One region of the Pantoea sp. SGAir0184 genome, then DNA from elsewhere that is predicted to be linked to it. Evidence: predicted binding sites of a transcription regulator. Region 1 holds the regulator's gene; each other region holds the start of a gene.
The links. Region 1 encodes CRP, which controls carbon source genes, mostly activating them, when cyclic AMP is high. Its sites were predicted from a motif close to ATGTGANNNNNNTCACAT; they were not measured.
Positions count from the first base shown of each region.

Region 2: the regulator CRP is predicted to act here: its motif matches at 3,485-3,502, upstream of rbsD (D-ribose pyranase).
Region 3: the regulator CRP is predicted to act here: its motif matches at 4,489-4,506, upstream of C1N60_RS10480 (sugar transporter).
Region 4: the regulator CRP is predicted to act here: its motif matches at 5,481-5,498, upstream of C1N60_RS06560 (YfcZ/YiiS family protein).

Region 1 covers NZ_CP028050.1:313,699-321,556, reverse strand. The annotation lists gene C1N60_RS01425 (LacI family DNA-binding transcriptional regulator) at 1-421, shown strand, start outside; gene C1N60_RS01420 (LysE family translocator) at 423-1,025, opposite strand; gene C1N60_RS01415 (hydrolase) at 1,086-2,102, shown strand; gene C1N60_RS01410 (YheU family protein) at 2,105-2,323, shown strand; gene C1N60_RS01405 (phosphoribulokinase) at 2,385-3,254, shown strand; gene C1N60_RS01400 (OsmC family protein) at 3,325-3,729, opposite strand; gene crp (cAMP-activated global transcriptional regulator CRP) at 4,034-4,666, shown strand; gene C1N60_RS01390 (YccS/YhfK family putative transporter) at 4,725-6,800, shown strand; gene C1N60_RS01385 (bifunctional acetylornithine/succinyldiaminopimelate transaminase) at 6,797-7,858, opposite strand, start outside.
Region 2 covers NZ_CP028050.1:4,196,244-4,204,101, forward strand. The annotation lists gene rbsB (ribose ABC transporter substrate-binding protein RbsB) at 1-472, opposite strand, end outside; gene rbsC (ribose ABC transporter permease) at 500-1,471, opposite strand; gene rbsA (ribose ABC transporter ATP-binding protein RbsA) at 1,468-2,976, opposite strand; gene rbsD (D-ribose pyranase) at 2,984-3,403, opposite strand; gene C1N60_RS19845 (YgiW/YdeI family stress tolerance OB fold protein) at 3,577-3,972, opposite strand; gene qseB (quorum sensing response regulator transcription factor QseB) at 4,142-4,804, shown strand; gene qseC (quorum sensing histidine kinase QseC) at 4,801-6,132, shown strand; gene kup (low affinity potassium transporter Kup) at 6,144-7,858, opposite strand, start outside.
Region 3 covers NZ_CP028050.1:2,227,698-2,235,555, forward strand. The annotation lists gene bioD (dethiobiotin synthase) at 1-106, opposite strand, end outside; gene C1N60_RS10460 (sugar metabolism global transcriptional regulator Mlc) at 212-1,429, opposite strand; gene C1N60_RS10465 (LysR family transcriptional regulator) at 1,565-2,461, opposite strand; gene C1N60_RS10470 (MFS transporter) at 2,556-3,812, shown strand; gene C1N60_RS10475 (hypothetical protein) at 3,981-4,232, shown strand; gene C1N60_RS10480 (sugar transporter) at 4,557-5,741, shown strand; gene rhaM (L-rhamnose mutarotase) at 5,794-6,108, opposite strand; gene rhaD (rhamnulose-1-phosphate aldolase) at 6,098-6,940, opposite strand; gene C1N60_RS10495 (L-rhamnose isomerase) at 6,952-7,858, opposite strand, start outside.
Region 4 covers NZ_CP028050.1:1,413,857-1,421,714, reverse strand. The annotation lists gene smrB (endonuclease SmrB) at 1-516, shown strand, start outside; gene sixA (phosphohistidine phosphatase SixA) at 806-1,288, opposite strand; gene fadJ (fatty acid oxidation complex subunit alpha FadJ) at 1,484-3,613, opposite strand; gene fadI (acetyl-CoA C-acyltransferase FadI) at 3,613-4,923, opposite strand; gene C1N60_RS06560 (YfcZ/YiiS family protein) at 5,092-5,388, opposite strand; gene fadL (long-chain fatty acid transporter FadL) at 5,747-7,030, shown strand; gene mlaA (phospholipid-binding lipoprotein MlaA) at 7,102-7,858, opposite strand, start outside.

The DNA of each region.
Region 1 (7,858 bases):
CTATTCGCACCAGCGCGAAAGCGGCTATCGCGAGGCCATCACGCAGCTGGGGCTTGACTGGCACGGCGTCGCTTACGCCAGCGACATCTCCTGCGAAGCGGGCAGCGCGGCGCTGCGCGAACTGCTAACGCAGCCAGAGCGGCCGGATGCGGTGTTTGCGGTATCGGACGTGCTGGCGGTTGGCGTGATTCACGCTGCTCTGGAGGCCGGACTGCGCGTGCCAGAGGATCTGGCGGTGGTCGGTTTTGACGGCATTCCGTTTACCAGCAGCATCAACCCGCCGCTGACCACCATTGCCCAGCCGATGAACCAGATGGGTGCGCGCAGCGTGCAGCTGCTGCTGGCGCGCATCCGTCAGCGCCAGGCGGCAGTGGTGCATGAAGTGCTGCCGTGGACGCGCATTGAGCGCGCCTCCAGCTGACTCAGTGCCAGATCAACAGCACGCAGGCTGCGGTCAGCGCACCCATGGCGAGGTTGAAGATTTTCCACGCGCGCGGGCTGCGCAGCAGGCGGCCAATCAGCGAGCCGAAACCCATCCAGATCACGCCGGAAACCACGTTCACCAGCGCCATGCCGATGCTGATCGCCACCACGGAATGCAGATAGGCGCTGCCGGCAAGGCTAAAGCTGGCGACCGCACCCAGCGCCATCAGCCACGCTTTCGGGTTGATCAGTTGCAGTAACCCGCCCTGCCAGAAAGGCATCTGCTTCACGCTGGCATCGTCGGTCTCCAGCGTTTCGTATTCGGCGGTGGCAATTTTCCACGCCAGCCACAGCAGGTAGAGGCTACCGGCCACTTTCAGTACCAGATGCAGTGAGGGATAGAGCAGAATCAGGCTGCCGATGCCAAACGCCACCATCAGCAACATCACCTGCATGCCAATCATGATACCAATCAGCAGTGGAAAGGTGCGCAGGAAGCCAAAATTAGCACCTGAGGCGGTAAGTAACATATTATTGGGCCCTGGCGTGATGGCCGCGACCCAGAGAAAGCCCAGCATTGATAAAAAAAGACTCAGTTCCATGTATATTCGGGTGCTCCTCACCCAGAAAAGCGAACAACCCATCGAAGCTATCAGCGAGTTATGCATCAGACAAGTACTATCCCAGGCTATTTTGATCGCCCGAGCGGCGAGCGCTTTACCCCGCTGCGCGGCTTCGGCAATGCGCATCTGCAAACGCTGCTGCCGCGCCTGCTGCGCCGGCGCGTCACGCTGCGCCCGCACTGGCAGCGCCTCGATCTGCCAGACGGCGACTTCGTCGATCTGGCGTGGAGCGAAGATCCGGCACAGGCACGTCACAAGCCGCGCATGGTGCTGTTCCACGGGCTGGAAGGCAGTTTCCGCAGCCCGTATGCCCATGGGCTGATGCAGGCGTGTCAGGCGCGCGGCTGGCTGGCGGTGATCATGCACTTCCGCGGCTGCAGCGGCGAGCCTAACCGTCTGCAGCGCATCTATCACTCCGGTGAAACTGAAGATGCGACCTATTTTCTGCACTGGCTGCAGCGCGAATGGGGCACGGTGCCGACTGCCGCGGTCGGCGTTTCGCTCGGCGGCAATATGCTGGCCTGTCTGCTGGGGCTGCAGGGCACGTCGGCCCCGCTGGATGCCGCGGTCGCCATTTCCGCGCCGCTGGCGCTGGAGCCGTGCAGCCAGAAGCTGGACGTGGGCTTTTCACGCTTTTATCAGCACTACCTGCTGACCCAGCTGAAGAAAAACGCCACGCGCAAACTGCGCGCCTGGCCGGGCACGCTGCCGGTCGATCTGACGCAGCTGCGCGCCTTCCGCCGGCTGCGTGAGTTTGATGATGCGATTACCGCCCGCGCCCACGGGTTTATTGATGCGCGCGACTATTATCAGCGCGCCAGCGCCATGCCATTGCTGACCGGCGTGCGCAAGCCGCTGCTGATCATCCATGCTAAAGACGATCCCTTCATGACCGATGCGGTGATCCCGCAGCCGCAGCAGTTGTCTGCCACAATTGAGTATCAGCTGACGCAGCAAGGCGGTCACGTCGGCTTCGTGGGCGGCAGCCTGCTGCGACCCAAAATGTGGCTGGAGCAGCGCGTGCCGGACTGGCTCTCAACTTATCTGGATATGTAACTGTGATTATTCCCTGGCAAGAACTCGACCCGACAACGCTGGAAAACCTGATAGAAAGTTTTGTGCTGCGTGAAGGCACCGATTATGGCGAGCAGGAGCGCAGCCTGACGCAGAAAGTGGCCGACGTGCGCCGCCAGCTTGAGCAGGGCGAAGTGGTACTGGTGTGGTCAGAATTGCATGAATCGGTCAATATTATGCCGCGGCGGGAATTTCGCGGCTGATGCGTCAGGCGGCAATTCGTGGTAACAATGCTCATCGCCGGACTTCACAGGGAGCGCTGTTATGTCAGCCAGGCATCCAGTCATAGCCGTTACCGGTTCCAGCGGCGCCGGAACCACCACCACCAGTCTCGCCTTCCGTAAAATTTTCCAGCAGCTGGATCTGCACGCGGCGGAAATAGAAGGCGACAGTTTCCATCGCTATACCCGTCCGGAAATGGACATGGCGATTCGTAAGGCGCGCGACCTCGGGCGTCACATCAGCTACTTTGGCCCGGAAGCCAACGACTTCGGCCTGCTGGAGCAGACTTTCCGCGACTATGGCCAGAGCGGACTCGGCCAGTCGCGCAAATATCTGCACACCTACGATGAAGCGGTGCCGTGGAATCAGGTGCCGGGCACGTTTACGCCCTGGCAGCCGCTGCCGGAAAACACCGATGTGCTGTTCTATGAAGGCCTGCACGGCGGCGTGGTGACGCAGCAACATAACGTGGCTGAACACGTCGATCTGCTGGTTGGCGTGGTACCGATTGTTAATCTGGAGTGGATTCAGAAACTGGTGCGCGACACCAGCGAGCGCGGCCATTCGCGCGAAGCGGTGATGGATTCGGTGGTGCGTTCGATGGAAGATTACATCAACTACATCACGCCGCAGTTTTCCCGCACGCACCTCAACTTCCAGCGCGTGCCGACCGTGGATACCTCGAACCCGTTTGCCGCGCGTGAGATTCCGTCGCTGGATGAGAGCTTTGTGGTGATCCATTTTCGCGGCCTGGAGGGCATCGCTTTTCCTTATTTACTGGCGATGATCCAGGGCTCGTTTATTTCCCACATGAATACGCTGGTGGTGCCGGGCGGCAAGATGGGACTGGCGATGGAGTTGATCATGACGCCGCTGGTGCAGCGGTTGATTGAAGGAAAACGTATTGAATAGCGCAGGCTAACGCGCCAGTTTCGCCGGGAGGAACTGAGATCGGGAGCGCAGGGCCGCGCTCCCGGCTGGATTACAGCTCCACCACTTCGTAGCTGTGCGTTATCTCGACGCCCTTGCCCAGCATGATCGCGACCGAGCAGTACTTCTCCGCGGACAGATCCACCGCGCGCGCCACCGCTTTATCGCTCAGCGCTTTGCCGCTGACAATAAAATGCAGATTGATATGCGTAAAAATGCGTGGCGCTTCTTCGCGGCGTTCCGAGGTCAGTTTGACTTCACAATCGGCGACATCGTTGCGCCCCTTTTGCAGAATCGACACCACGTCAATCGCGCTGCAGCCGCCCGCAGCCATCAACACCATCTCCATCGGGCTGGGCGCTTTATCACCGGAATTGCCGTCCATTAATACCTGATGACCGGATGAGGATTCTCCGAGAAAGGTCAGCCCTTCCACCCATTTCACTCGTGCCTGCATTATTCTTTCTCCTGAAGCGGCGGTTTTGCCGCCAGAGTACGCTTTCACCTGACAAACAGCAATGCAGACGCATCCCCCACCTGCTGAAGCGAGACAACAGGAGACAGGTTGCAAAAGCTATGCTACAAACAGTGCTGAAAATATTTTCGTCACGAAAGACGAAAGCGGGACGAATCAAAAGCATCGCTTACGAATCCACCCCCGAATAACTGTCCCTCACGGGAAACGCTGGACGATTTCACCGCCTGACAGGGAAAACTGCCCCCTGTATTTTGGGCACGATTACAACAGAGGATAATAGCGAATGGTTCTCGGCAAACCGCAAACAGACCCTACACTCGAATGGTTCCTGTCCCATTGCCATATTCACAAATATCCATCCAAAAGCACCCTCATCCATCAGGGTGAGAAAGCGGAAACGCTGTACTACATCGTGAAAGGTTCCGTCGCGGTACTGATTAAAGATGAAGAAGGCAAAGAGATGATACTCTCCTACCTCAATCAGGGGGATTTCATCGGTGAGCTCGGCCTGTTTGAAGAGGGCCAGGAGCGTAGCGCCTGGGTACGTGCGAAAACCGCCTGCGAAGTGGCTGAAATTTCCTACAAAAAATTCCGTCAGCTGATTCAGGTCAATCCGGATATTTTAATGCGCCTGTCGGCGCAGATGGCGCGTCGCCTGCAGGTAACATCTGAAAAAGTCGGCAACCTTGCCTTCCTCGATGTGACCGGCCGTATCGCGCAAACGCTGCTCAACCTGGCGAAACAGCCTGATGCCATGACCCACCCGGACGGTATGCAGATCAAAATCACCCGTCAGGAGATTGGTCAGATCGTGGGCTGCTCACGCGAAACCGTGGGTCGTATCCTGAAAATGCTGGAAGATCAGAACCTGATCTCTGCACACGGCAAAACCATCGTCGTTTACGGCACCCGCTGATTTCTTCTCACCTACGGCGTGATGGCAACATCGCGCCGTTTCTGTTTACGATGAGCTGATGTGGCGTCGAATCATCTATCATCCGGAAGTTAACTATGCGCTGCGGCAAACGCTGGTGCTGTGCCTGCCTGTGGCGCTCGGCTGGCTGTTTGGCGATCTGCAAAAAGGGCTGCTGTTCTCCCTGGTGCCGGCCTGCTGCAACATCGCCGGTCTGGATACGCCACACAAGCGGTTCTTCAAACGGCTGATTGTCGGCGGCGCACTGTTCGCCAGCGGCAGTTTTCTGATTCAGTACCTCACGGCTTACGCTGTGCCGCTGCCGCTGATTCTGCTGGTGTTGCCGCTGTTGGTGGGCGTGACCGGTGAAATCAGCCCGCTGCATGGTCGTTTGCTGCCCGGCACGCTGATCGCCGCCATCTTTACCTTAAGCCTCGTCGGCCGTATGCCGATGTGGGTCCCGCCGCTGCTGTATATCGGCGGGACGCTGTGGTACGGGCTGTTTAACTGGTTCTGGTTCTGGCTGTGGAAAGAGCAGCCGATGCGCGAGACCCTCAGCCTGCTGTACCGCGAGCTGGCCGATTACTGCGACGCCAAATACACCCTGCTGACGCAGCTGACCGATCCGGAAAAAGCGCTGCCGCCGCTACTGGCGCGCCAGCAGAAAGCGGTCGATCTGATCACCACCTGCTACCAGCAGATGCATATGCTGTCCGCCAGCCGTGATAACAGCCATAAACGCCTGACGCGCGCTTTCCAGGTCGCGCTCGATCTGCAGGAACATATCTCGGTCAGCCTGCACCAGCCGGAAGAGGTGCAAAAGCTGGTGGAGCAGAGCCACGCCGAGGCGGTGATCCGCTGGAACGCGAAAATCATTTCGGCACGGCTGCGCGTGCTGGCCGATGCCATTCTCTATCACCAGCTGCCGGAACGCTTCCACATGGAGAAGCCGCTCGGCGCGCTGGAGAAAATTGCCCGGCAGCACCCGGATAATCCGGTCGGTAATTTCTGCCTCTACCATTTCAGCCGCATCGCCCGCGTGCTGCGCACGCAGAAGCCACTGTACACCCGCGACCTGATGGCCGATCGCCAGCGCCGCCTGCCGCTGCTGCCGGCGCTGCGCAGCTACCTGTCGCTGAAATCTGCCGCGCTGCGGACGGCGGCGCGCTTCGCGGTGATGCTAATGTTCGGCAGCGCGCTGGCGCTGTTCTTCAATATTCCCAAGCCTTACTGGATTCTGATGACCATCATGTTTGTCAGCCAGAACGGCTACAGCGCCACGCGCGTGCGCATTCAGCACCGGGCGCTCGGCACCTTCGCCGGCTTGCTGATCGCCGCGGCGTCGCTGCGCTTTGCTGTTCCGGAGTCGATTGCCCTGCTGACCATGCTGGTCATCACGCTCGCCAGCTATCTGATCACGCGTAAATATTATGGCTGGTCGATGATTGGCTTTACGGTGACGGCGGTGTATTCGCTGCAGCTGCTGTCACTGAATGGCGCGCAGTTCCTGCTGCCACGCATGATGGATACGCTGATGGGCTGCCTGATTGCCTTCGCCGGTATGATCTGGCTATGGCCGCAGTGGCAGAGCGGGCTGCTGCGCAATAATGCGCACGATGCGCTGGAGGCTTATCAGGAGGCGCTGCGCCTGCTGCTCGGTCCGGAGCAGGCGCCGGAGAAGCTGGCGTATCAGCGCGTCAAGGTTAACCAGGCGCACAACGCGCTGTTTAACTCGCTCAACCAGGCGTCCACCGAACCGGGCTTTAACTTTCAGTATCTGAAAGATATGCGCCTGTGGGTGACTCACAGCCAGTTTATCGTCGAGCACATCAACGCCATGACCATTCTGGCGCGCGAGCACACCATGCTGACGCCAAAGCTGGCGGAGCGCTATTTGCAGTCCTGTGAAATCGCGCTGCAGCGCTGTCAGCAGCGGCTGGCTTACGACGGGCCGGGCAACGACAGCAATATTCTGGAAGCGCCGGAGAATCTGAATGAGGGGCCGGTGACGATTGTCGAACAGCATGTGAAGCGCATTCTGCAGCACCTCAATGTGATGCACACCATTTCTTCACTGGCGTGGAGCCAGCGCCCGCATCACGGCCGCTGGCTCAGCGTGCTGAAGCCGAAAGGTTAGTTCAGGACTTTCGCGATCGCCCGGGCAAAGCGCGCCATGCCTTCTGCGATATCGGTCGGCTCAATCACCAGCGACGGCACAAAGCGAATCACATCGCTGCCGGCGGTCAGTACCATCAGGCCTTCAGCGGCGGAAGCGTTGAGGATATCGCGCGCTTTGCTGGCGTGCTGCGCGTTGAGTACGGCACCCAGCAGCAGCCCTTTGCCCCGAATTTCACTGAAGATGTCGAACTGCTCATTGATTTTCTGCAGCGCCGAGACAAACTGCTCACGGCGCGCGTCGACACCATTCAGTACCTCGGGCGTATTGATGATATCCAGCGCGGTTTCGGCAATCGCACAGGCCAGCGGGTTGCCGCCGTAGGTGGTGCCGTGCACGCCCGGCGCCATCACCGAGGCGATTTCATGGGTGGTCAGCATCGCGCTCACCGGGAAACCGCCGCCCAGCGCTTTAGCGGTGGTGATGATATCTGGCTTGATACCATAGTGTTCGTAAGCAAACAGCTTACCGCTGCGGCCCATGCCGCTCTGCACTTCATCCAGCACCAGCAGCGCGTTGTGCTGATCGCACAGCGCACGCAATCCCTGCATGAATTCCGGCGTTGCCGGCATCACGCCGCCTTCCCCCTGAATCGGCTCCACCACAATCGCGCAGGTGTGGTCGTCAATTACCGCCTTCACCGCGGCCAGATCGTTAAACGGCACATGGACGATATCCGCCGGCTTCGGGCCAAAGCCATCGGAGTATTTCGGCTGACCGCCCACCGAGACGGTGAACAGCGTGCGGCCGTGGAAGGCGTTGTGGAAAGCGATAATTTTGCTTTTGAACGGGCTGTGCTTTTTGCAGGCGTAGTAGCGCGCCAGTTTGAACGCCGCTTCGTTCGCTTCGGCACCGGAGTTACCGAAGAATACCCGCTCGGCGAAGGTCGCCGCGATCAGTTTACTGGCGAGGCGCAGTGCCGGCTCATTGGTGAACACGTTACTGGTGTGCCACAGGGTTTCGCCCTGGCTTTTCAGCGTTTCCACCAGCGCCGGATGACAATGGCCAAGCGCGGTGAC
Region 2 (7,858 bases), 360 kb from region 1:
CGGAGGTGCCGGCAATGCCCTGCAGCTCGATGATTTTCGCACCGTCGCCCAGTTTCTTCGCGATGAAATCGCCGGCCATTTTGCCGCCGAAGCGGTTATCAGACGCCACGTGGCTGACAACTTTCCCCTGCGCCGCCATACGGTCCAGCGTAATCACCGGGATGTTCGCCTGGTTAGCCATTTTCACGGCGTTACCGACCGCGTCAGAATCCGTTGGGTTGATCAGCAGCAGTTTGGTGCCGCGCACAGTGAGATCCTGCACGTTTGCCAGCTCTTTTGCCGGGTTGTTCTGTGAGTCGAGCACCACCAGGTTATAGCCCAGCTTATCGGCTTCTTTCTGTGCGCCATCTTTCAGCGACACAAAGAACGGGTTATTCAGCGTTGAGACTACCAGCGCAATCGTATCCTTAGCCATCGCGCCAGCACTGAGGGTGGCGCCAAGGATGACGGCCAATGCAGTTAACTTTTTCATTTCTTTAATCCTGTGTGAAGGTCAGAGTTACTTACTGCTTTTGTTATCCACCAGCACCGCCAGCAGAATGACGACGGCTTTGACAATCATCTGGTAGTAAGACGATACGCCCATCAGGTTGAGGCCGTTATTGAGGAAGCCGAGAATCAGCGCACCGATCAGCGTGCCCATAATGCGCCCTTTACCGCCCGCGAGGCTGGTCCCGCCCAGCACCACCGCGGCAATCGCATCCAGTTCATAACCGGTGCCCGCCGTCGGCTGCGCTGAAGAGAGACGCGCCACTTCGATGGTGCCCGCCAGTGCCGCCAGCAGGCCGCACAGCGAATAGACGATGACTTTAACGCGGTTAACGTTGATGCCGGACAGGCGCGTGGCCGCTTCGTTACCGCCCAGCGCATAGATATAGCGGCCGAGGCGGGTGTGATGCAGCATGTACCACGCCAGCGCGAACACCACCGCCATCAGCCATACCGGCGTAGGAATGCCCAGCGGACGGCCAATACCGAACCAGCCAAACAGATCGGCGTTATCGCTGAAGCCGGTGTTGATCGGACTGCCGTTGGTATAAACCATGGTGACGCCGCGCAGCAGCAGCATCATTACCAGCGTAGCGATAAACGCCTGCACCTTGCCGCGTGCCACAATCACACCGGTAATGGCACCAATAAAGGCACCCAGCGCCAGCGATGCCGCTACGGCCACCAATGCATTAACTTCCAGCCCGACAATCGATGCCGCTACCGCGCCGGTCAGCGCCAGCAGCGAGCCGACCGAAAGGTCGATGCCTGACGTCAGAATCACCAGCGTCATGCCCACCGCCATGATGGCGTTGACCGACGTCTGCTGCAGGATGTTAAACATGTTGGGCAGCGTGAAGAAGTTCGGGCTCTGGCTGGCGACCACGGCGATCAGCACAATCAGCGCGATCAGCGATTTCTGCTCCAGCAGCCAGGCTTTGCTGAACCAGCGACGGCTGGCAGGTAAGGTTTGGGTACTCATACAACTAACTCCTCGCTGTGTTGCTTACCGACCGCCGCTGCCATCAGGGATTCCTGGGTAGCCTGCTCACGGGAAAATTCGCCACTCAGATGGCCTTCATGCATCACCAGAATGCGGTCGCTCATGCCCAGCACTTCCGGCATTTCCGACGACACCAGGATGATGCTCAGCCCTTCGGCTTTAAACTGGTTAATTAACTGATAGATCTCTTTTTTCGCCCCAACATCGACGCCGCGCGTCGGCTCGTCGAGGATCAGCACATCCGGGCGCGTCATCAGGCCACGCGCAATCGCCACTTTTTGCTGATTACCGCCGGACAGCAGACCGATCGGCTGCATCATTGACGGCGTTTTCACATTGAACAGGCGGATAAAATCGCCCACCGCCAGCTGCTCTTCGGCGTGCTTCAGGCCGCCATCGGCGCGGCTGAAGTAGCGCAGCGCGGTCAGCGACATGTTCTCTTTGACCGACATCCCGAGCACCAGCCCGTCACGCTTACGGTCTTCCGAGATATAGACGATGCCGTTGGCCAGGCCGTCCTGCGGCGAGCGGGTGACAATTTCGCGGCCGTTAAGCGTCACTTTGCCGTGCGTACGCGGCAGCGCGCCGTACAGCACCTTCATTAATTCGGTGCGGCCCGCGCCCATCAGACCGGAGATGCCCAGAATCTCGCCCTTACGCAGGGTAAAGCTGACATCTTCTACGCCCGGTCCGCTAACGTGCTCGACCCGCAGCCGCACCTCGCCCGGTGTCTGATCGAGATGCGGATACTGATCCTCAAGCTTGCGGCCAACCATCATTTCGATCAGGCCCTCTTCGCTGAGATCGCCTACCGCGCGCTCGGCGATAAACTGGCCGTCGCGGAACACGGTGACGTCATCGCAAATCTCAAAGATCTCTTTCATGCGGTGGGAGATATAAACAATGCCGCAGCCCTGCGCTTTCAGCTCATTGATGACGCGGAACAGCGACAGGGTTTCGGTATCGGTCAGCGCATCGGTCGGTTCATCCATAATGATGACCTGCGACTCGAAGCTGAGCACTTTGGCGATCTCCACCATTTGCTGGTCGCCAATCGACAGATCGCCCACCAGCTTGTGGCTGCTGAAGCGCAGATTGAGGCGCTTTAACAGCGCATCCGCCGCGGCATACATCTGTTTCCAGTCGATGCGGCCAAAGCGGTTAACGAATTCACGGCCGAGGAAAATATTCTCCGCGACGGTCAGCTGCGGGATCAGGTTCAGCTCCTGATGGATGATGCCGATGCCGGCTTCCTGAGACGCTTTCGGCCCGGAGAACGTCACTTCTTTGCCCAGCCAGTGCAGCGAACCGGCGTCCATACTGTAGATGCCGGTCAGCACCTTCATCATGGTGGATTTGCCCGCGCCGTTCTCTCCCACTAACGCCATCACGCGCCCGGGATAAACCGCCAGCGACGCGCCGTTGAGCGCCTTCACGCCGGGAAATGATTTTTCAATTCCCCTGAGTTGCAATAACGGTTGCATAGCGGCCTCAGAAAGTGACGCCCGCGCTCAGGATGACATTCGCATACGGAGAGCACTCTCCGCTGCGAATGACCGCCTGACTGCGCTGAGTGTGTTGTTTGAACTGTTCATGGCTGGTGTAACGAACGCTAATGACATTCCCCTGGTGCTGTTGCAAGGCTTCGAGCACGGCGATCAGCTGGCTGTGGAGTTGCGGATTGTGTTGTTGGATCTCTTCCGCTATCAGGGCGCTCTCAACCTGCATCTCCTGCGTGATGACTTCCACCACCTGTAAAAAATCGGGCGTACCGGGCGTCAGCGCCAGATCGATGCGCAGTGGACCGGCCGGGATCGGCAAGCCCGCATCGGCAATCGTCAGCGTATCGGTATGCCCGAGGCGGGCAATCACATGGGAGACTTCAGCGTTTAACAGGCGACCTTTTTTCATTTATTCCACTCCACAGCGAAACGTTTCGCTGTCTGGCAGTGTATTAAATGTACATGGCAACTCAATGACGGCATCACGGAAATGTGATCGCCATCGAAACGTTTCGCCTGGGCCGGGGAAAATTTGAGTTTGGCGGGATGGCGGAGCCCGCGACGTGGCTCCGCAGGGGGAAGTTAAGGCAGTTTACGCACCTGTTTAACGTCCAGTTCAATCGAATTGAAATCCTTATCCAGTTCGCCGGTCAGCTCGACCTGATCCTTCGGCGTAATGGTCTGGCCGTTCCAGCGTTTGTGGTCGATCTCCACTTTCATACTGCCGCTGCTGTCGCGGAACAGATAATCCTCGTCGCCGATCTGCTTATCAAGCTGGCCGCGCACGGTGATCCAGCTGTCATCCTTCATCTCTTCGGCCTGTTTTACCGTCACCACACTGCTGTTATCGGCCTTAAAACCGCCGGCTTTAGCCTGAGCGGCTGGCGCGTTAGGGTCGACAAAGCCACCCTGCTGGGCGGCTAACACCGGGGTTGCTGCCAGGGCGATAATGGCGAACAGCGCTGCACTCTTTTTCATTTTTCACCTCATTTCCATGTCTGTGCGGATTACGGGAGCTATTTCACCACAGGGTTCTTAACAGGATCTTAAGGGAAAAAAAGAGGGGAAAAATAAGCCAAAACGGGCGAATGACGCTGTACAAGCGCGCATCTGCTTCGTATAAACCCCAGGTAACCGGGAGAAACGCATGCGCATTTTATTAATTGAAGACGATACGCTGATTGGCGATGGCCTGAAGGTCGGCCTGACCAAACTGGGTTTCAGCGTCGACTGGTTTGTCAGCGGCGAAGCCGGATTTCAGGCGCTCAACGCGGCGCCATGGGATGCCGTGGTGCTGGATCTGTCGCTGCCGCAACGTGACGGGCTGGACATCCTGCGCCAGTGGCGTGAGCAGGGCGCGGATGTCCCGGTGCTGATCCTCACCGCACGCGATGCGCTGGACCAGCGCGTGCAGGGCCTGCAACTCGGTGCCGACGACTATCTGTGCAAGCCGTTTGCGCTGACGGAGGTGGCCGCGCGTCTGCAGGCGCTGATTCGTCGCCGTCACGGTCAGCTGCAGCCAGAGCTGCGTCACGGCAGGCTGGTGATGGCTCCCGGCAGCCACAGCGTGACGTTGGATGGCGAAACGCTCAGCCTGAAAAGCCGTGAGCTGGCGCTGCTGGAGCTGTTCCTGCGCAATCCCGGTCGCGTGCTGACGCGCGCGCAGCTGGAGGAGAAACTATACAGCTGGGACGACGACGTCTCCAGTAACGCAGTCGAAGTGCACATCCATCATCTGCGTAAAAAGCTCGGCAGTCAGTTCATCCGCACCGTGCACGGCATTGGCTACACGCTGGGAGCGGCAGAATGAGTCTGTTCCTGCGGCTGGCCATCGGCTTTCTGCTGTTAATTATTCTGTGTGGTGCCAGTGCCACCTTTAGCGCATGGCAGCAGACGCGCGACACCGTTAATGAGCTGTTTGATACCCAGCAAATGCTGTTCGCCAAACGCCTGCTGGCGCTGGATGCCAGTCGCCTGCAGGCCGCCTCGCTGCCAAAAACCAAAGCGATTTTGCGCCACCATCGCGGCGATCAGGATGACGACGCGCTGGCCTTTGCGCTGTTCAGCGCCGACGGCAAACCGCTGCTGAACGACGGCGAAAACGGCCGCGATTTGCAGTTTACAGCGGATCGTGACGGCTTCCACGATGGTCGCCTGCGTGACGATGACGATCGCTGGCGGCTGCTGTGGCTGACGTCAGCCGATAAGCAGTGGCGCGTGGTGGTCGGACAGGAGTGGGAATATCGTGATGACATGACGCGCGATCTGGCACTGAGCAGTCTGCTGCCGTGGCTGGTAGCCATGCCGCTGATGCTGCTGTTGCTGCTGGCGCTGGTGTGGTTTGAGCTGCGTCCGCTGAAACGCCTGACTGCATCGCTGCAGCAGCGCGCGCCGGATGATGCCACCCCACTGACGCCGCAGCGCCTGCCGCTGGAGGTGAAGCCGCTGGTGGCGGCGCTTAATGGCCTGTTTGCCCGCATGGCACAGCTGGTCCAGCGCGAGCGACGGTTTACCTCCGATGCGGCGCACGAGCTGCGCAGCCCGCTGGCGGCGCTGCGCGTGCAGAGTGAGGTGATTCAGCTGGCCGGCGATGACGAGGCGATGCGTAACCATGCGCTGCAGCAGCTCGACAGCGGCATCCTGCGCGCCACGCGGCTGGTCGATCAGCTGCTGACGCTGTCGCGCGTCGAAGCAGACGATCTGCGCAGCGAATTTCAGCCAGTCCCCCTCGCGCCGTTGCTGCACCAGTTGGTCACCGAACACCAGGCACAGGCGGCAGCGCAGCACACCAGGCTGACGCTGACGGCTGACGCGGAACCGGTGATGAACGGTCATCCACTGCTGCTGGGTTTACTGCTGCGCAATCTACTGGATAACGCGCTGCGCTACACGCCGTCCGGCAGTGAGATTCAGCTGCGGCTTAGCGCGCGCAGGCTGGAGGTGGTGGATAACGGACCGGGCGTCAGCGCCGATCAACTGACGCGGCTGGGCGAACGCTTCTGGCGACCGCCGGGGCAGGCGCAAACCGGCAGCGGGCTTGGCTTGTCGATTGTGAAAAATGTGGCTCAGTTGCACGGCATCCGGCTAACCTTCAGCGCGGTGCAGCCGCAGGGGCTGCGCGTCACCCTCAGCTGGTGACGCGCGATGCGTCAGATTTCGACCTGAGTACCGAGCTCGATTACCCGGTTAGGCGGAATTTCAAACTGATCCGGCGCGCGCAGGGCGTTGCGCTGCAGCGCAAGGAACAGCTTGCCGCGCAGACGCAGATACCACGGGCGTTTGCCGATGATCAGCGACTCGTGTGACATAAAGAACGAGGTTTCCATCATGCGGCAGTTGAGCCCTTCGAGGCCGCAGCGGTGGAAAATCTCCTCGACGTTTGGCGTTTCGCGCCAGCCGTAGCTTGCCACCACGCGCCAGAAGGTGGGCGACAGCTGCTCAATGGTCACGCGACGCACGTTGTGCACATAAGGCGCATCTTCGGTACGCAGCGTCAGCAGCACCACGCGCTCGTGCAGCACCTTGTTGTGCTTCAGGTTATGCAGCATGGCAAAGGGGATGACATTGAGCGCTCGCGACATGTAGACCGCCGTGCCCGGCACGCGCACCGGCGGCGATTTCTCCAGCGAGGCGATCATCGCCTCCAGCGAATTGCCATGCTCATGCATACGACGCAGCAGGCGGAAGCGCTCGCTCTTCCACGTGGTCATCACGATAAACATCATCAGCGCCAGCGTCAGTGGCAGCCAGCCGCCGGAGAATACTTTGACCAGGTTGGCGGAGAACAGCGAAACGTCGATGCACAGCATCGCGATGAGAATCAGCACCACCAGATAGCGATTCCAGTGCCAGTTCTGAATCGCCACCGTTGAACACAGAATCGCGGTCAGCACCATGGTACCGGTCACCGCAATCCCGTAGGCGGCCGCCAGATTGCTGGAGTGCTCAAAGCCGACGATCACAATCACCACAGAGAAATAGAGCAGCCAGTTGATGACCGGAATATAAATCTGGCCGGATTCCTCTTCGGACGTGTGCACGATGCGCATCGGCGGCAGATAGCCAAGACGCACCGCCTGGCGCGTCAGCGAGAATACGCCGGAGATCACCGCCTGCGAGGCGATCACCGTGGCCAGCGTCGCGAGGATCAGCATCGGAATCAGCGCCCAGTCCGGCGCCAGCAGGAAGAACGGGTTTTTGATGGCCTCCGGATGCTCCAGCAGCAGCGCCCCCTGGCCGAAATAGTTGAGCACCAGCGACGGCAGCACCACCACAAACCATGCCAGGCGAATTGGAAACTTACCAAAGTGGCCCATATCGGCATACAGCGCTTCAACGCCGGTGATCGCCAGCACCACCGCGCCCAGCGCGAAGAACGATACCGTTTTGTACTGAATAAAGAAGTGCAGCGCCCAGTACGGGTTCATGGCGTGCAGCACCTCGGGATTATTGATGATACTGCGCGCACCCAGCACCGCCAGAATGATGAACCACAGCAGCATCACCGGCGCAAACAGCTTACCGACAATACCGGTGCCGTGTTTCTGAATCACAAACAGCAGCGTCAGTACCGCAATCGCCAGCGGCACAATGTAGCTATCGAGGCTCGGCGCGGCGATCTCCAGCCCTTCGATGGCCGAAAGCACGGATACCGCCGGCGTGATCACCACTTCCCCGTAGAAGAAGCTGCCGCCAATCAGCCCCATGATCACCAGAATCGCCGTGGCGCGTGCGCCGGTATTGCGGCCCGCCAGTGACATCAGCGTCAGGATCCCGCCTTCACCGGCGTTGTCGGCGCGCATCACATAACTGATGTATTTAAGCGAAACCACCAGAATCAGCAGCCAGAAGATCAGCGACAGAA
Region 3 (7,858 bases), 1.9 Mb from region 1:
AGCCAGCGGCACACAGATTCGCTTTGGCAAAGCACTGTAACAGTGCGCGGGAAACCACGGTCTTACCCACCGCGGTGTCGGTACCGGTGACAAAAATCGTTTTCACCTTTCTCCTCCTTCATTAAAGCGATGTGTAACCTGCAAAGGAGGCAGTTTAAGGATTTGTCCCAGGCGAGAGCTTGCGTTAGCGCAAACTTAAGGCGGGCTGGCGTTAGCCCTGCAACAGTTTTATCAGTAAATGGCCGCTATAGAGCGCGTCTTTGATCAGCGCCGCGCCGCCCAGCGTGCCGGGATCGTTGAAAGCCGCGGGGGTTAGCTGGATAGCGTGACTGTACGCCGGCAGGGCCTGCTGGCGAATGGTGCTGCTGACCGCCGGGAACAGCACGTCCGCCGCCTGGTTAAGCGGTGAACCGATAAGAATTTGTTGAGGATTAAAGATGTTGACCATCATCGCCAGCATGCGCCCGATATGATGACCGACGCCGGCAATGACGTCCCGCGCCAGCCGGTCGCCCTGCTGCGCAGCGGCACACAGCGAGGCCAGCGTCAGCGGCTGCTGGTGCAGCTGGCTGTCCGGCTGTGACGATAAGCGCTGTGCCGCCAGCTGCAGCAGGCTGCCGGTGCTGGCCACCGTTTCCAGACAGCCATGGTTGCCGCAGTAACACTGCTGGCCGTAAGGATCGATCTGCGTATGACCGATCTCCACCAGCGCGCGTCCGCTTTTGTGCAGCAGCTGGCCACCGCTGATCACCCCGGCGCCCACCGTTTCGTCAATGACAATCTGAATCACGTCCTGCGCACCCCGTGAGGCACCAAACAGCGCCTCTGCCAGCGTCCATGCGGAGATATCGTGCTGGACGAATACCGGCAGTCCGGTGCGCTGCGCCAGGGTTTCGCCCAGCGGCATATCCTGTACGTCATAGCCCGGCATACGGTGCACCACGCCGGAGGCGGCGTTGATCAGTCCCGGCAGGGTAATGGCGATAGCGGTGAGACGCTCAAGTTTTTGCTGATGGCTAATGAAAAAGGCGTTGACCAGCTCCTGCAGCGTCTGCAGCAGCGGCGTGTCGGCGCTGGCGGGCAGCGGCAGGCGATCTTCCTGTAGCGCGCGGCTGCTGAGATCGCGCAGCGTCAGGGTGATGAACCCCGGCTGGAGGCGAACAGCCAGATAGTGCCAGGCCAGGGTATCGAGGATCAGCCCTATCGCCGGCCGTCCGCGACTGCCCGGCTCCTGAAACTCGGTCTCCTGCACCAGATGCGCATCCAGCATTTCGCGCACAATTTTGGTGATGCTGGCCGGGGCCAGCTGGGCACGTTTCGACAGCTCAATCCGCGAAATCGGACCGTAATGGTCAATCAGACGATACACTGCACCGGCATTGGTCTGTTTTATTTGGTCAATATGGCCAGGCTGACTGTCCAGATTCACGCCCTGCTCCCGGATATTTTCGCGCTTCTAAATAAACAGCAGCTATGGTGATGCAGATTGGCGCGCAGCGTCAAATATTTGATTAGAAATGTGATTTATCGCACACAAAGAACGCGGTTTTCTGTACCCGTGGGTTCAATCCTCGGCATGGTGCAGCAGCAGCGCCATCATATTGCTCATCTGCGCACTCGGCTGGCGCAGCGCTGACCACACCAGCCACACCTCAGAAATGGCATCGCTTTCCTGTAGCGGAATCCAGGCGACTTCCGCCAGTCGCGCGCGGGCAAACGAGGCGGGTAAAATCGACACGCCAAGGCCGGTTGCCACCAGGCCGAGTATCGTCATGGCTTCACCCACTTCCTGGGTAATGTAAGGTTTGATTTGGTAGCGATGCAGCAGCGCCAGAATTTCACCGTACAGGGCCGTGCCGCCCTGCGCATCAAAGAAAACAAAAGGTTCGCTGGCTAACGCCCGGATGCTAATTGACGTGGCCTGTGCCAGCGGATGCGCGTGGTGCACCACCGCGCACAGCGGTTCACGCAGCAACAGGCGGTGCTGAAGATCCTCCGGCAGCGGCGTATTGCGCATGACGCCCAGATCGAGTCGTCCCTCGTGCAGCGGCGCCAGCTGCTGCCGCGTGTTGTACTCCTGCATCTGAATATGCACCTCCGGCCAGCTCTGCCGATAGTGATACAGCGCATCCGACACCAGTCCGGTAAACGGCGCCGAGGAGGTAAAGCCGATGCGCAGCTCTCCCTGCTGACCGTGATGAATGCGCGCCGCGCGCCCGGCCGCCTGTTCCACCTGCAATAAAACCGCGCGCGCATCCTGTAAAAACGACTGGCCGGCCGGCGTGAGCTGTACGCTGCGATTAGTGCGGGTGAACAGCTGCGCGTCCAGCGCCTGTTCCAGCTGCAGAATCTGCTGACTGAGCGGCGGCTGAGAAATGTGCAGCCGCTGTGCGGCGCGGCCAAAGTGCAGCTCTTCCGCAACGGCAATAAAGTAGCGCAGATGGCGCAGCTCAATCATCATATCTTAAACGTCTCATTTGAGATTATTAATATATTGTACAACCTATTTAGCCTTTCCTACAGTATTCAGACATTTGCTGAATTGAGGATGTACTGTGAGTCGCTCTTCCCAGGCTGTGACGCTTGATGAGGACAGCTTGTCCACGAAGCCTGTTACCGCCGATACCGCTACTGAATGGATTGAACGTGGATCGCCGCAGTTTATGCGCGTGACGCTGGCGCTGTTCTCTGCCGGTCTTGCCACTTTCGCCCTGCTCTATTGCGTACAACCGATTCTGCCGGTGCTGTCACAGCAGTTTGGCGTGACGCCTGCCGAAAGCAGTATTTCGCTGTCGCTCTCCACCGGGCTGATGGCGCTGGGCCTGCTGTTCACCGGCCCGCTGTCAGATGCGATTGGGCGTAAATCGGTGATGGTGACCGCGCTGATGCTGGCGGCGATTTGTACGCTGATCTCCGCCACCATGAGCAGCTGGCAGGGGATTCTGCTGATGCGCGCGCTGACCGGTCTGTCGCTCAGTGGCGTCGCGGCGGTGGGCATGACTTACCTGAGCGAAGAGATGCATCCGCGGGTCATCGCCTTCTCCATGGGTCTGTACATTAGCGGTAACTCGATTGGCGGCATGAGCGGTCGTTTACTCTCGGGTGTGCTGACCGACTTTTTCTCGTGGCGTATTGCCATTGGCGTCATAGGCTGCTGCGCGCTGGCTGGCGCGCTGATGTTCTGGAAAATTCTGCCTGCGTCGCGCCATTTTCGCCCTGCCTCGCTGCGGCCACGCAGTCTGCTGATCAACTTCCGCCTGCACTGGCGCGACAAAGGGTTGCCGCTGCTGTTTGCCGAAGGCTTTCTGCTGATGGGCGCGTTTGTCACGCTGTTTAACTACATCGGCTACCGTTTACTGAGCGCGCCGTGGTCACTGAGCCAGGCGGTGGTCGGGCTGCTGTCCGTGGTGTATCTCACCGGTTCGTGGAGCTCGCCGAAAGCCGGCGCGATGACCAGCCGCTTTGGTCGCGGTCCGGTGATGACGGGCGCCACGGCGATCATGCTGGCCGGTCTGCTGCTGACCGCCTTTAATTCGCTGTGGCTGATTCTGCCGGGCATGATGTTGTTCACTGCCGGCTTCTTTGCCGCCCATTCGGTGGCCAGCGGCTGGATTGGACCGCGCGCGCGCCGGGCGAAAGGCCAGGCATCATCACTTTACCTGTTCAGCTACTATGTGGGCTCCAGCGTGGCCGGCACCCTCGGCGGCGTGTTCTGGCACCGCTACGGCTGGCCGGGCGTGACCCTGTTTATCAGCGCCCTGCTGGTGCTGGCACTGCTGGTTGGCCTGCGTTTACAGGGCCGCAAACTATAATACCCTTCATCGTTAGCGCGGGACCTCAGCGTCCCGCCTGCTCCGCTGGATTCGAATAATCAGGCATTCGCGCCGTACCACTTAAAACAAAATAGCAATTCATCGCTATAATTCGTTCTATTCCAATAATACATAGACTTATTTTTTACACAGCAATGAGGTAGTCAGATGGAGCTTTACTATTATGTCGATAAGCATGCCGGTTATAACGACAATCATGTGGTGCATGCGAAGGGCTGTCCGTTCCTGCCATCCGACGGCGGTCGTCGTTTTCTCGGGACTTTTTACACGCCCGGTGCCGCAATCCAGCAGGCGCGTAAATTTTACGCCACTGCGTTGGGCTGCGAACACTGCTGCCCGGTGGGCGTAAAAAAAAATCCGACCCACAACTTTAGCGTGGCACTAAAGCATATGGCGTGACTCTGATAATCCTGGTCTGAACCGCACCCGCCCGCACGGTACCCACCCTCAGCACGGCTAAGCGATTTTTCTATTACAGAAACACCTGACTTAGCCTGTGCTGGTACGGCAGACTCGCGGGCCGGCAGCACGCTGGCGCAGCAGCTCCCCATAACCGCAGGCTATTTACCACGCTCAGCGCGATAAGAAATATTCAGTGATAAAACCCGGGTTAACGGTTTTCATCGGCTGACTAATGCTCCACAATAGCGGAAATTTGTGATCGAGGTCACTTTACCGGGTGCATTCTGACCCCTCACTCGTCGTTTAGCCGATTTGAATTCAATGCAATCAACAACCGTTTCCCGTAAAACAGCCTGGCTGCGCGTGGTGCTGCTGGCTATCGCTGCTTTTGTCTTCAATACCACCGAATTTGTGCCGGTTGGCCTGCTGTCGGACATCGCCAGCAGCTTTGCAATGAAAACCGCTGATGTCGGTATCATGCTGACCATCTATGCCTGGGTCGTGGCGCTGTTATCGCTGCCGTTAATGCTGCTGACGCGCAACGTCGAGCGCCGCCTGCTGCTGGCCATCCTGTTTATTCTGTTTGTTGCCAGCCACCTGTTATCGGCCGTGGCGTGGGATTTCACGTCGCTGGTGCTGTCGCGCATTGGCATTGCGCTGGCGCACGCGGTGTTCTGGTCGATCACCGCCTCGCTGGCGATTCGCGTTGCGCCGGCCGGCAAGAAAACCCAGGCGTTGAGTATGCTGGCCACGGGCACGGCGCTGGCGATGGTGCTGGGTGTGCCGATTGGTCGTATTGTGGGTCAGTATCTGGGCTGGCGTACCACCTTTGGTATGATCGGCCTGTCAGCGCTGGTACTGCTGATTATGCTGGTGCGGATATTGCCGCGCCTGCCGAGTGAGCACACCGGTTCACTCAGCAGCGTGCCGATGCTGTTTCGCCGCCCGGCGCTGGTGGCGATGTACATTCTGGTCACCGTCGTGGTGACCGCGCACTACACCGCTTACAGCTATATCGAGCCGTTTATGCAGGTGGTAGCCAGCGCTGATGAGAACTTCACCACCCTGTTACTGCTGCTGTTCGGCTCAGCCGGCATTCTCGGCAGCATTCTGTTCAGTACGCTGGGCAATAAATTCCCGTCCGCACTGCTGATCGCCGCCATTGCGCTAATTACCCTGTGTATGGGTCTGCTGGTGTTTGCTGCGGTACGCCCGGCAGCGATTACCGTGCTGTGTATTATCTGGGGAATGGCAATGATGATGATCGGCCTGGCGATGCAGGTGCGCGTGCTATCGCTGGCACCGGACGCCACCGACGTCGCCATGTCGCTGTTTTCCGGTATTTATAACATCGGTATTGGCGCAGGCGCGCTACTCGGTAACCAGGTCAGTCTGCATCTGCAGATGGCAGACGTGGGCAACGTGGGCGCAATCATTGGCCTGGCGGGACTGTTCTGGTGTATCGCCATTTTCCGCCGTTATCCGCAGCTGCGCTCCAACGGCTAGTGCGTTTGGCAGGCAGCAGCGCCCCTGGCGGCACCGCTGCTGACATGGCCGGCTAAGGCAGGAAAAACATCGGCTGCAGGGCTTTGCTCACCGGGCTGTTGTCAGGATTTGATGGCATCAGGTCACGCATTGACGCCCACCAACGCTGACACACCTCAGTTTGCGCTACAGCCTGCCAGCGCGCTTCGGACTCAACCTCGACGCTGGCAAACAGCAGGTTGCGTTCAGCATCCAGCCAGATCGCGTAGTTGTGCGCGCCATGCGCTTTCAGCGTCCGTTCCAGCTCCGGCCAGATTGGCGTGTGACGGCGCTGATACTCCGCATGGCAGTGCGCATAGACCTGCATGACGAACGCTTTACGCAACATCACTGCGCTCCGCCTGCAGCGCCGCCGGCCACGGCTTCACGTTAAAGCGTTCGCCCAGCGCGATCAGCTGTTCGGTGGTGATGCTCTGACGAATGCCGCCCATCGACAGCGCCATAACCACCACCTGCGATGACTTCTCAGCGGTATCAATCAGACCAAAGGTTTCGTCGAGCGTCGGTCCGGCGCCAAAGATTCCGTGGAAAGGCCACATCACCAGGCTATGGCTGGCCATCGCTTCTGCCGTCGCCTGACCAATGCCATCGGTACCCGGTACCATCCAGGGCAAAATGCCGACGCCATCGGGGAACACCACCAGGCACTCGGTGCTGCCCTCCCACAGCAGGCGGGTAAAGCGCGCCGCATCCAGATCCACCACATAGCTGAGCGCCATGAAGTGGGTGGCGTGACAGTGCATAATCACCCGGTCCGCGCCGTGGCTCAGTGCCTTGCGTACGCTGTGTGACTGAAAGTGCGCCGCCAGCTCGGACGTTGGCAGCCCTCCGTTGCTGAGCCCCCAGTGAATTTTGTAAGACAGCCCTTTGTCATCCACCTGCAGCAGCACCAGACTGTCTGCCGGATCGAGCTGCACGTTGCGAAAGAACTTCCCGGAGCCGGTCACCAGGAACCAGTCGTTGGCCAGCGCGGGCGCCGGCTTGCTCAGTTCAATACAGCGCGGTGCCGGATAAAAATCGCTGGCATACGCGCTGACCTCTTCCGGCAACAGACGCAGACTGACGTTGCCGCCGTTACGTTCATCCCAGCCTTTCAGCCACATGTCACTGGTGGCTTTAACCATGTCGCGCACAAACCACGCGGAGAGAATTGTTTGCATGAATCGATTCCTTAACGTTGACGCAGCACGTGTTGTTCGTAGTGACGGACTTCGCTTAGCCAGCTGGCATCGGCTGGCACATCGTGGCGCAGGCACCACGCTTCCCATACCGCCTGCCACGGCAGCGACTTCTGCTCTTCAAGCAGCGCCAGACGGGCGGTGAAATCCCCATCACGCTCCCGCTGACGCAGCTGTTCGCCCGGCTCCAGCAGCGCCCGCAACAGGGCTTTTTGGGTATTGCGCGTGCCGATCACCCAGGCGGCAATGCGGTTGATCGAGGCATCGAAGAAGTCGAGACCGATGTGCACCCTGTCGAACAACTTTTGACGGACGATCTCACAGGCAATCGCCTGGGTTTCATCATCCAGCAGCACCACGTGATCGCTGTCCCAGCGGACCGGACGGCTGACGTGTAACAGCAGGCGCGGCACAAACAGCATGGCGCTGGAGATTTTGTCGGAGATCACTTCGGTAGGATGGAAGTGGCCGGCATCCAGCGTCAGCGCGGTCTGGCGGCTGGTGGCGTAACCGAGGCAGAACTCACTGGAACCCACGGTGTAACTCTCCGCGCCAATGCCAAACAGTTTGCTTTCCACCGCATCAATGTGGTGCTGCGGATTCAGCGGTTCACGGATGATCTCATCCAGCGCACTGGCGAGACGCTGGCGCGGCGCGAGGCGATCGACGGTGAGATCTTTCATGCCGTCCGGCACCCAGATATTCATGACTGACGGCGTGCCCAGCTGCTCGCCAAACCAGGCGGAGATACGGCGGCTGGCGGTGCAGTGGTCGATCCAGAACTGGCGAATGCCCGGATCGGCATGCGACAGCGTAAACCCGTCTGCGCTGAGCGCATGAGAAAAGCAGGTTGGGTTAAAATCCAGCCCCAGCTTTTTGCTTTTCGCCCACTCCAGCCAG
Region 4 (7,858 bases), 1.1 Mb from region 1:
CAGGCGCTGTTCCGCCAGCTAATGAGCGGTACGCGCCAGCTGAAACAGGATACGATCGTGCACAAACCGGCAGCGAAAAGCCGTGAAGTGCCGCTGAAGCGGCTGCTGTCTGAGCAGGCCGATAACAGCCATTATTTCTCCGATGAGTTTCAGCCCCTGCTCTCCAGCGACGGGCCGACGCGCTACGTGCGCGCCGACGTCAGCCATTACGAGCTGAAAAAATTACGGCGTGGCGATTACACGCCAGAGATTTTTCTCGATCTGCACGGGTTAACCCAGCTTCAGGCGAAACAGGAACTCGGCGCGCTGATTGCCGCCTGCCGCCGCGAGCATATTTTCTGTGCCAGCGTGATGACCGGCCACGGCAAGCACATTCTCAAGCAGCAAACCCCGCTGTGGCTGGCACAGCATCCGCACGTGATGGCGTTTCACCAGGCACCCAAACTGTTTGGCGGCGACGCCGCGCTGCTGGTGTTGATTGAAGTCGAAGAGTGGCAGCCGCCGGAATTACCCTGACCGGCAAAGGGACAGCGAGTGGGAAATAAAGTGATCTCTATTATTCCCCAAAATAATTCAGGTTGCAGCAAGGCGGCAAGGGAATGAATCCCCGGGAGCTTATGCGAAGAAGTGCCTGGGATGAAATGACTCAGCCAACGCAGTTGCGGTTTGAGCGCACATCATTCCCCAAAATAATTCAGGTTGCAGCAAGGCGGCAAGGAAATGAATCCCCAGGAGCTTACATCAGTAAGTGACTGGGGTGAATTGACGCAGCTAACGCAGCTGCGGCCTGAAGTATGACGGGGAATTACATGGCTTTGGCTAATTTGGCCGGACTCACCTGCCACGCCAGCTTGCCTTCGCAGGCGTCGGCATCAAACTCCACGCAGGCAATGGCGGAGGTGGCGAACATCGGTGGTGCTTCCTGCGGGCAGAGTTCGGAAACCAGATAGCCGACCAGCGGCAGATGCGAAATCACCAGCACCGCGTGCGCACCCTGCACTGCCAGCGCCTGTAAATGGCAGGCGACCATGCCCGGATCGCCGCCTGGCGTCAGTTCTGGCAGCACTTCCTGCCCTTCCGGCAGTTTCAGCGCTTCACGTACCGTGGCGAGCGTTTGCCCGGCGCGCAGATAAGGGCTGACCAGCACCTTATCGATTCCCGGCGTCTGACCATTCAGCCAGCTCGCCATCTGACGTGATTCGTCGCAGCCACACAGGGTGAGAGGACGAACCGCATCACTCGCTGCTTCCAGAGCTGCGTCGCCGTGACGCATGATAAAAACTTGCATAAAGCACCGCTGTTGTTTGTCGATATCGCCGGGTACCACAGCACCAGACGCTTCATTCTGCGAATGAACGCTGTGTTTTACCCCAATGGCTTGAGTATAGTCAACCGGTTGTTTATTAAATAAGCATATCTCAGAATGGTGCCGCGCCAGGCACTGCGCGGCCCCGATTCTAACCCGCTGAATCCGTGCGGCTATTCATGAATGTGCAGAAGTGTAAAAATTCGTTTTCCCTTCTGACATTGCCACTAACGCGTCACAGGGCGTAAAACGCTCGCCGTATTGCTGCATTAATGTACGTAATGTATTGACGATCTCGCCCGCACCACGCTGGTCAATATAGCGGAACGGCCCGCCGAGAAACGGCGGAAACCCGATGCCAAACACTGCCGCGATGTCGCCGTCGCGGGCGCTGCGGATCACCGCTTCGTCGAGACAACGTACCGCCTCGTTAAGCATCAGCATCACGCAGCGCGTGGCGATCTGCTGCTCGCTCTGTTTCGCCTGGGGTTTTAACTGCAGCAGGCGGTACAGACTGGCATCGGCCTGACGTTTGCGCGGCCAGCGCGTGCGCTGATAATCATAAAAACCTTTCTGGTTTTTGCGCCCTTTGCGATCGTCGGCCAGGATAGCGCTCACCGCCTGCGGCGCGCTGAAGCGTGAACCGTAGGCCTTTTCAAGAATCGGGCTGATTTTGCTGCCGACATCAATACCGACTTCATCCAGCAGCTGCAGCGGGCCGACCGGGAAACCAAATTTCACCAGTGCGCTATCAATGTGTTCAATGGGCTCGCACTCCAGCAGACAGCGCATGGCTTCATTTATATAGGGCGCGAGAATGCGGTTAACATAAAAGCCGGGACGGTCGGCGACCACCACGGCGGTTTTGCCCTGACGACGCGCCAGATCCACCGTGGTGGCCAGCGTCTGTGCTGAAGTGCCGCTATGCGGAATCACCTCGACCAGCGGCATCTTGTCTACCGGACTGAAGAAGTGCAGGCCGATAACATTCTCCGGGCGCTGCGCGCCGGCGGCGATCTGCGCAATCGGCAGCGAGGAGGTGTTAGACGCAAAGATGGTGTGCGGCTGACAGTGTTCTTCAATCTCGGCCACCATTTGCTGCTTCAGCGCCAGATCCTCAAACACCGCTTCGATCACCAGATCGCGCTGGCGGAAGCCCTGATAATCGGTGCCGCCGCTGATGCGCGCCATCTGCTGCTGGCGTTCCGCCGGCTTGAGCTGGCGACGTTTTACCTTTTTGCTCAGCAAATCCCAGCTGTACTGCAGCGCGTGGTTAACGCCGTTCAGGTTGATATCGCGGATTCGCACCGGCAGACCGGCTTTCAGCGCGGTGACGCTGGCAATCCCACCGCCCATCAGCCCGCCGCCCAGCACGCCAATCTGCTGCAGCGGGCGCGGCGGCGCATCCGCCATCGGCTCTTTCTTCAGGGCGGTGGACGCAAAAAACAGGCTGCGCAGTGCGGCCGACTGTACGGTCATCGCCAGCTCGCCAAACGCGCGCGCTTCCGCGGCGTGACCGGCGGCGCTGCCCTGCTCCAGCCCGATGCGCACCACCTGCAAAATGCGGTCGGTGGCCGGATAGTTACCATGGGTTTTACCGTCGGTCTGGCGTTTGGCCAGCGTAAACAGCAGCGGACGCGCCAGCGGCCCCTGCAGCAGGCGATCGCGGCGCGACAGGCTGCGTGCGGCGTGCTTTCCTTCATGTACACGTGCCACGGCGGTTGCCAGCAGAATCGCCTGCGGCACCGCATCATCCACCAGGCCATGCTTTAGCGCCTGCTTAGCGCGCAGCTGTTTGCCGCTGAGGATCAGCGGCAGCGCCTGCTGCACACCAATCAGACGCGGCAACCGCTGGGTGCCGCCGGAACCGGGTAACAGGCCGAGCTGTACCTCCGGCAGGCCGAGACGGGTTTTCTCATCCAGCGAGCAGATGCGCGCATCGCAGGCCAGCGCCAGCTCCAGGCCGCCGCCAAGACAGGCTCCATGAATGGCGGCGACCACCGGGAACGGCAGCGCGGCGATCTCCGCCATCACTTCCTGTCCCTGCCGCGCCAGCGCTTCAGCCTGCTGCGCCGTTTCACAACGGGCGATCATGCTGATGTCCGCACCGGCGACAAAGTTGTCGCGTTTGCCCGAAATCAGCACGAGGCCCGCCAGCTGCGCATCGCTGCGCGCCTCCGCCAGCACCGCGCGGATTTGCGGCACAAACTCCGCTTTCAGGGTGTTCATCTTTTCGCCCGGCACATCAATGGTGATCACCGCAACGTGATCCGGACGCATCTGTAAATGGAATGCAGATTCGCTCATTATTCGGCCTCCAGAACCATCGCGCTGCCTAATCCGCCAGCGGCACAGGCGGTCACCAGCCCTAAGCCGCCGCCGCGCCGCCGCAGCTCATGCAGCGTTTGCGTGATCATGCGCGCGCCGGTGGCGGCGAACGGATGACCGTAGGCGATGGAACCGCCCAGCACGTTGAAACGCGTCTCGTCGACTTCGCCCAGCGCGCGATCGCGCTTCAGCACCTCGCGCGCAAAGCGTTCATCGTTAAACAGCCTGAGGTTGGCCAGCGTCTGCGCGGCAAAGGCTTCATGCATGTCGATCAGCGTCAGATCGCCGAGGGTAATGCCGGCGCGATCCAGCGCCAGCGGTGATGCGTAAGCCGGTCCGAGCAACATGTCCTGCCAGACATCAATCGCGGCAAACGCATAGCTGCGCAGGTAACCGAGCGGTGTAATGCCCAGCTCACGCGCGCGCCCTTCGCGCATCAGAATCAGCGCCGCCGCGCCATCGGTCAGCGGCGTGCTGTTGGCCGCGGTGACCGAGCCGTGTCGACGGTCAAACGCCGGACGCAGCTTTGCATAATCCGCCGCACTGGCGTTAAAGCGAATGTTGTTATCCTGCTCAATCGGTGCTTTCCACGGCGGCACAAACGCCGGCATCACTTCCTGCGCCAGCACGCCGGATTGCCAGGCCTGTGCTGCACGCTGGTGCGAGCGCAGCGCCAGCGCGTCCTGCTGCTCACGCGTAATACCGTGCGTTTTGGCCATCTGCTCGGCGGTGTCGCCCATGCGTAAACCGGTGGAGTATTCCGCCACTGCCGGCGGCACCGGCAACAGATCGCGTGGGCGCAGGCGGCGTAAGATGTGTAATTTTTTGCTCAGGGTACGGGCTTTGTTGAGGTCAACCAGCGCGCGCGCCAGCGTTTTGCTGACGCCAATCGGCAGCACCGAGGAGGAGTCGGCGCCACCGGCAATACCTGCATCAATGGTCCCGGCCATCAGGCTTTCCGCCACGTTGGCCACCGCCTGAAAGCTGGTGGCGCAGGCGCGGCTCACGCTGTAGGCATCGGTGTGCACGCTCAGTCCGCTGCTCAGCACGATTTCACGCGCGATGTTGGGGGCTTCCGGCATCTGCACCACCTGGCCGAACACCAGCTGATCGATCACCTCCACCGGCAATTCGCTGCGCGCCATTAATTCGCTGACCACCATGCGCCCCAGCTCCAGCGCCGGAATGCCATGAAAGTCGCTTGCCTGGCGGGCAAACGGGGTGCGTAATCCGTGGGTAATGGCGATACGTTCGCCCTGACGCGTCAGCAGCGGCTGCGCTTTGCTCATTGCACTCACCTGTAATTTACGACCTGAGCATCATTGCCCAACAGGTCTGACCTGATCATCAGTGTTAACCAGGTGTTGCTAAGTCGCCAATAACAGAAGAAAAAAAGTGCGAGGAGTAACACGAAAAAGAGGCAACGCTGCCGAAAAAGCGGGTCGGCAGCGGCGGGATTAGCGTAAGCCGAGCTGGAAAATTAGCGTTTCGGCCTGGCAGACAAAGGTGAAATCGACGTCCAGGCGCACGCCGTCTGCTTCGTCGGTAAAGCGCGAATGAATCTCGCACGGATCGGACTCGACCTGGCGCGCTTTGGCGCTCAGCTCGGCCAGCATTGCTTCTGCCGCCTGACGGTCAGCGAACACGCCTGACCAGCTGGCGCTGCAATCGGTGTTGTCCATCACGGTGCCTACGTCAACGCAGCAGCAGGCTGCCGTTTCGTTCGCACTACAGTTTCTAATGGCATCAGTCATGTTTTTCTCCTGACGATAAATCAACACTATCGGATCATTTTCTGCTGCAAAGTGTACGCCGGATGCCACGTCGCGGCTATCTTCCGCCCGCTAAGTGACGAATATCACACTAAAATTTGATCCAAAACAAATTTGACTCGCTATGCTGGAGCAGAACCGCAAGGATTTTGTTAAGCAGATCTGATTTTATCGATCAAAGCAGAAATATTTTAAAAACAATATTGCAACAAATACACAGGTCGGACCTATACTCGTCGCACTGGTCTGATATGTGTCTGTATCGTCAGTCCCTACAATCCGCCGTCCTTTGTTACGCGACGTAACTACGTTTAATAATAATTTAGATGAGGTTGTGGTCATGAACCATAAGAACCTGTTTGCAAAGTCAGCTGTGGCAGCTGCAGTGGCGCTCGTCTCTTCTCACGTCTACGCCGCAGGCTTTCAACTTAACGAATTCTCAGCAATTGGCCTGGGCCGCGCCTATTCCGGTGAAGGCGCCATGGGTGATACCGCCGCCTCTGCCAGCCGTAACCCAGCCACCATGGCCCTGATGGACCGCCCTTCTTTCTCCATCGGTGCCGTCTATATCGACCCGGAAGTGGATATCAGCGGTAACAGCCCGACCGGCAACAGCCTCAACGCCAGCAATATTGCGCCAAACCAGTGGATCCCGAACATCCATTATGTGCATCCGATTAACGATCAGTGGTGGATTGGCGCCTCGGCCACCTCGAACTACGGTCTGGCCACCGAATTTAATAACGGCTACACCGCGGGCGGCTTTGGTGGCAAAACCGATCTGATGACCGGCAACTTCAACCTCAGCACCGCTTATCGGTTAAATGATAACTTCAGCTTCGGCGTCGGCTTTGACGCGGTGTACGCCAAAGCGAAAATTGAGCGCTACGCCGGTGAAGCCGGTGCCCGCGCCGGTCTGCCGGCCGATACCCAGGTCGCGCACCTGAAAGGTGACGAATGGGGCTACGGCTGGAACGCCGGTATCCTGTATGAAGTGGATAAAAACAACCGCTTCGGCTTCACCTATCGTTCCAAAGTGAAGATCGACTTCGACGGCGACTATAAGAGCAATATCCCGCGCGCCTTTAACGGCACGCCGCAGGCGATTGCGCTGGGTCTGCCGTATGGCACCAGCGGCGCCACCATTCCGGGTTCGCTGACGCTGAACCTGCCGGAAATGTGGGAAGTGTCCGGCTGGCATAAAGTGGCGCCACAGTGGGCGGTGCACTACAGCCTCGCTTATACCAGCTGGAGCCAGTTCCAGGAGCTGAAAGCCACCGGCAGCAACGGCCAGACGCTGTTCTATAAAGATGAAGGCTACCGTGATGCATATCGCATCGCGTTAGGTACCACCTACAACTACGACGACAACTGGACGTTCCGTACCGGTATCGCGTTTGATGACAGCCCGGTGCCGGCGGATAAACGCTCTATCTCGATTCCGGATCAGGATCGCCTGTGGCTGAGCGCCGGTGCGTCTTACGCCTTCACGCCGGACGCGTCGGTGGATGTCGGGGTTTCCTATATGCACGGTCAGCACGTGACGGTGAAAGAAGGTCCTTATACCTTTAATTCCGAAGGTAAGGCCTGGCTGTACGGCGCTAACTTTAACTACAAGTTCTGATAATCAGTGCAGCGGCCCATGCGGGTCGCCAGCTGAAAACAAAAAGGCGACCTGTTGGTCGCCGTTGTCATTTATTGAGAGTCGATATCTTTTAAATCGTCCTGAATCGCGCTGGCGTTCGGGTTCTCCTCCGGCTTCAGCTTGCCGCCGCTGGCGAGGAAATCGTTACGCTGGAAATAGGCGTTGCGGATAAAGGCGTACGGATCCTGCTGCTGTCTGAGCAGGCCGTCGGAATCAAGCAGCTGCGCGCGCGTTTCCACCCCTTCCAGCGTCCATTTACCGATCGACATTGGCCAGGTAAGCCAGCTCAGCACCGGATAAAGCGTATCGACGTAGTCGCCGCCATCCTGACGCACGGTAAAGCTGCCGTAACCTGGCAGCACCACGTACGGACCGTAGCCAACGCCATAACGGCCCAGCGTGCTGCCAAAGTGGTGCGGCACTTCACGCGCCAGCTGGGGATTAGCTTTGCCGGCGACGTCGATGAAACCGCCGAGGCCGAGCACGGTATTCAGGAAGAAACGGGTAAAGTGAATGCCCGCCTGACGCGGCTCGCCGACCAGAATTGAGTTCACCATGCTGGCCGGTTCATCAAGGTTACCGAGGAAGTTGCTCAGCCCGGTACGGGCCGGCACCGGCACGTAATCACGCCAGGCAACCGCCACCGGGCGCACTACATAGGGATCCAGCACGTTGTAGTTGAAGTTAAACATCGTGCGGTTGAACCCTTCGAGCGGATCGCTGCGCTGCGCAGGCGTCGTCTCGTCGGCCGGTTTGGAACTGGCACATCCCACCAGCAGTAAACTGGCCAGCGCCAGGCCGGTCAGG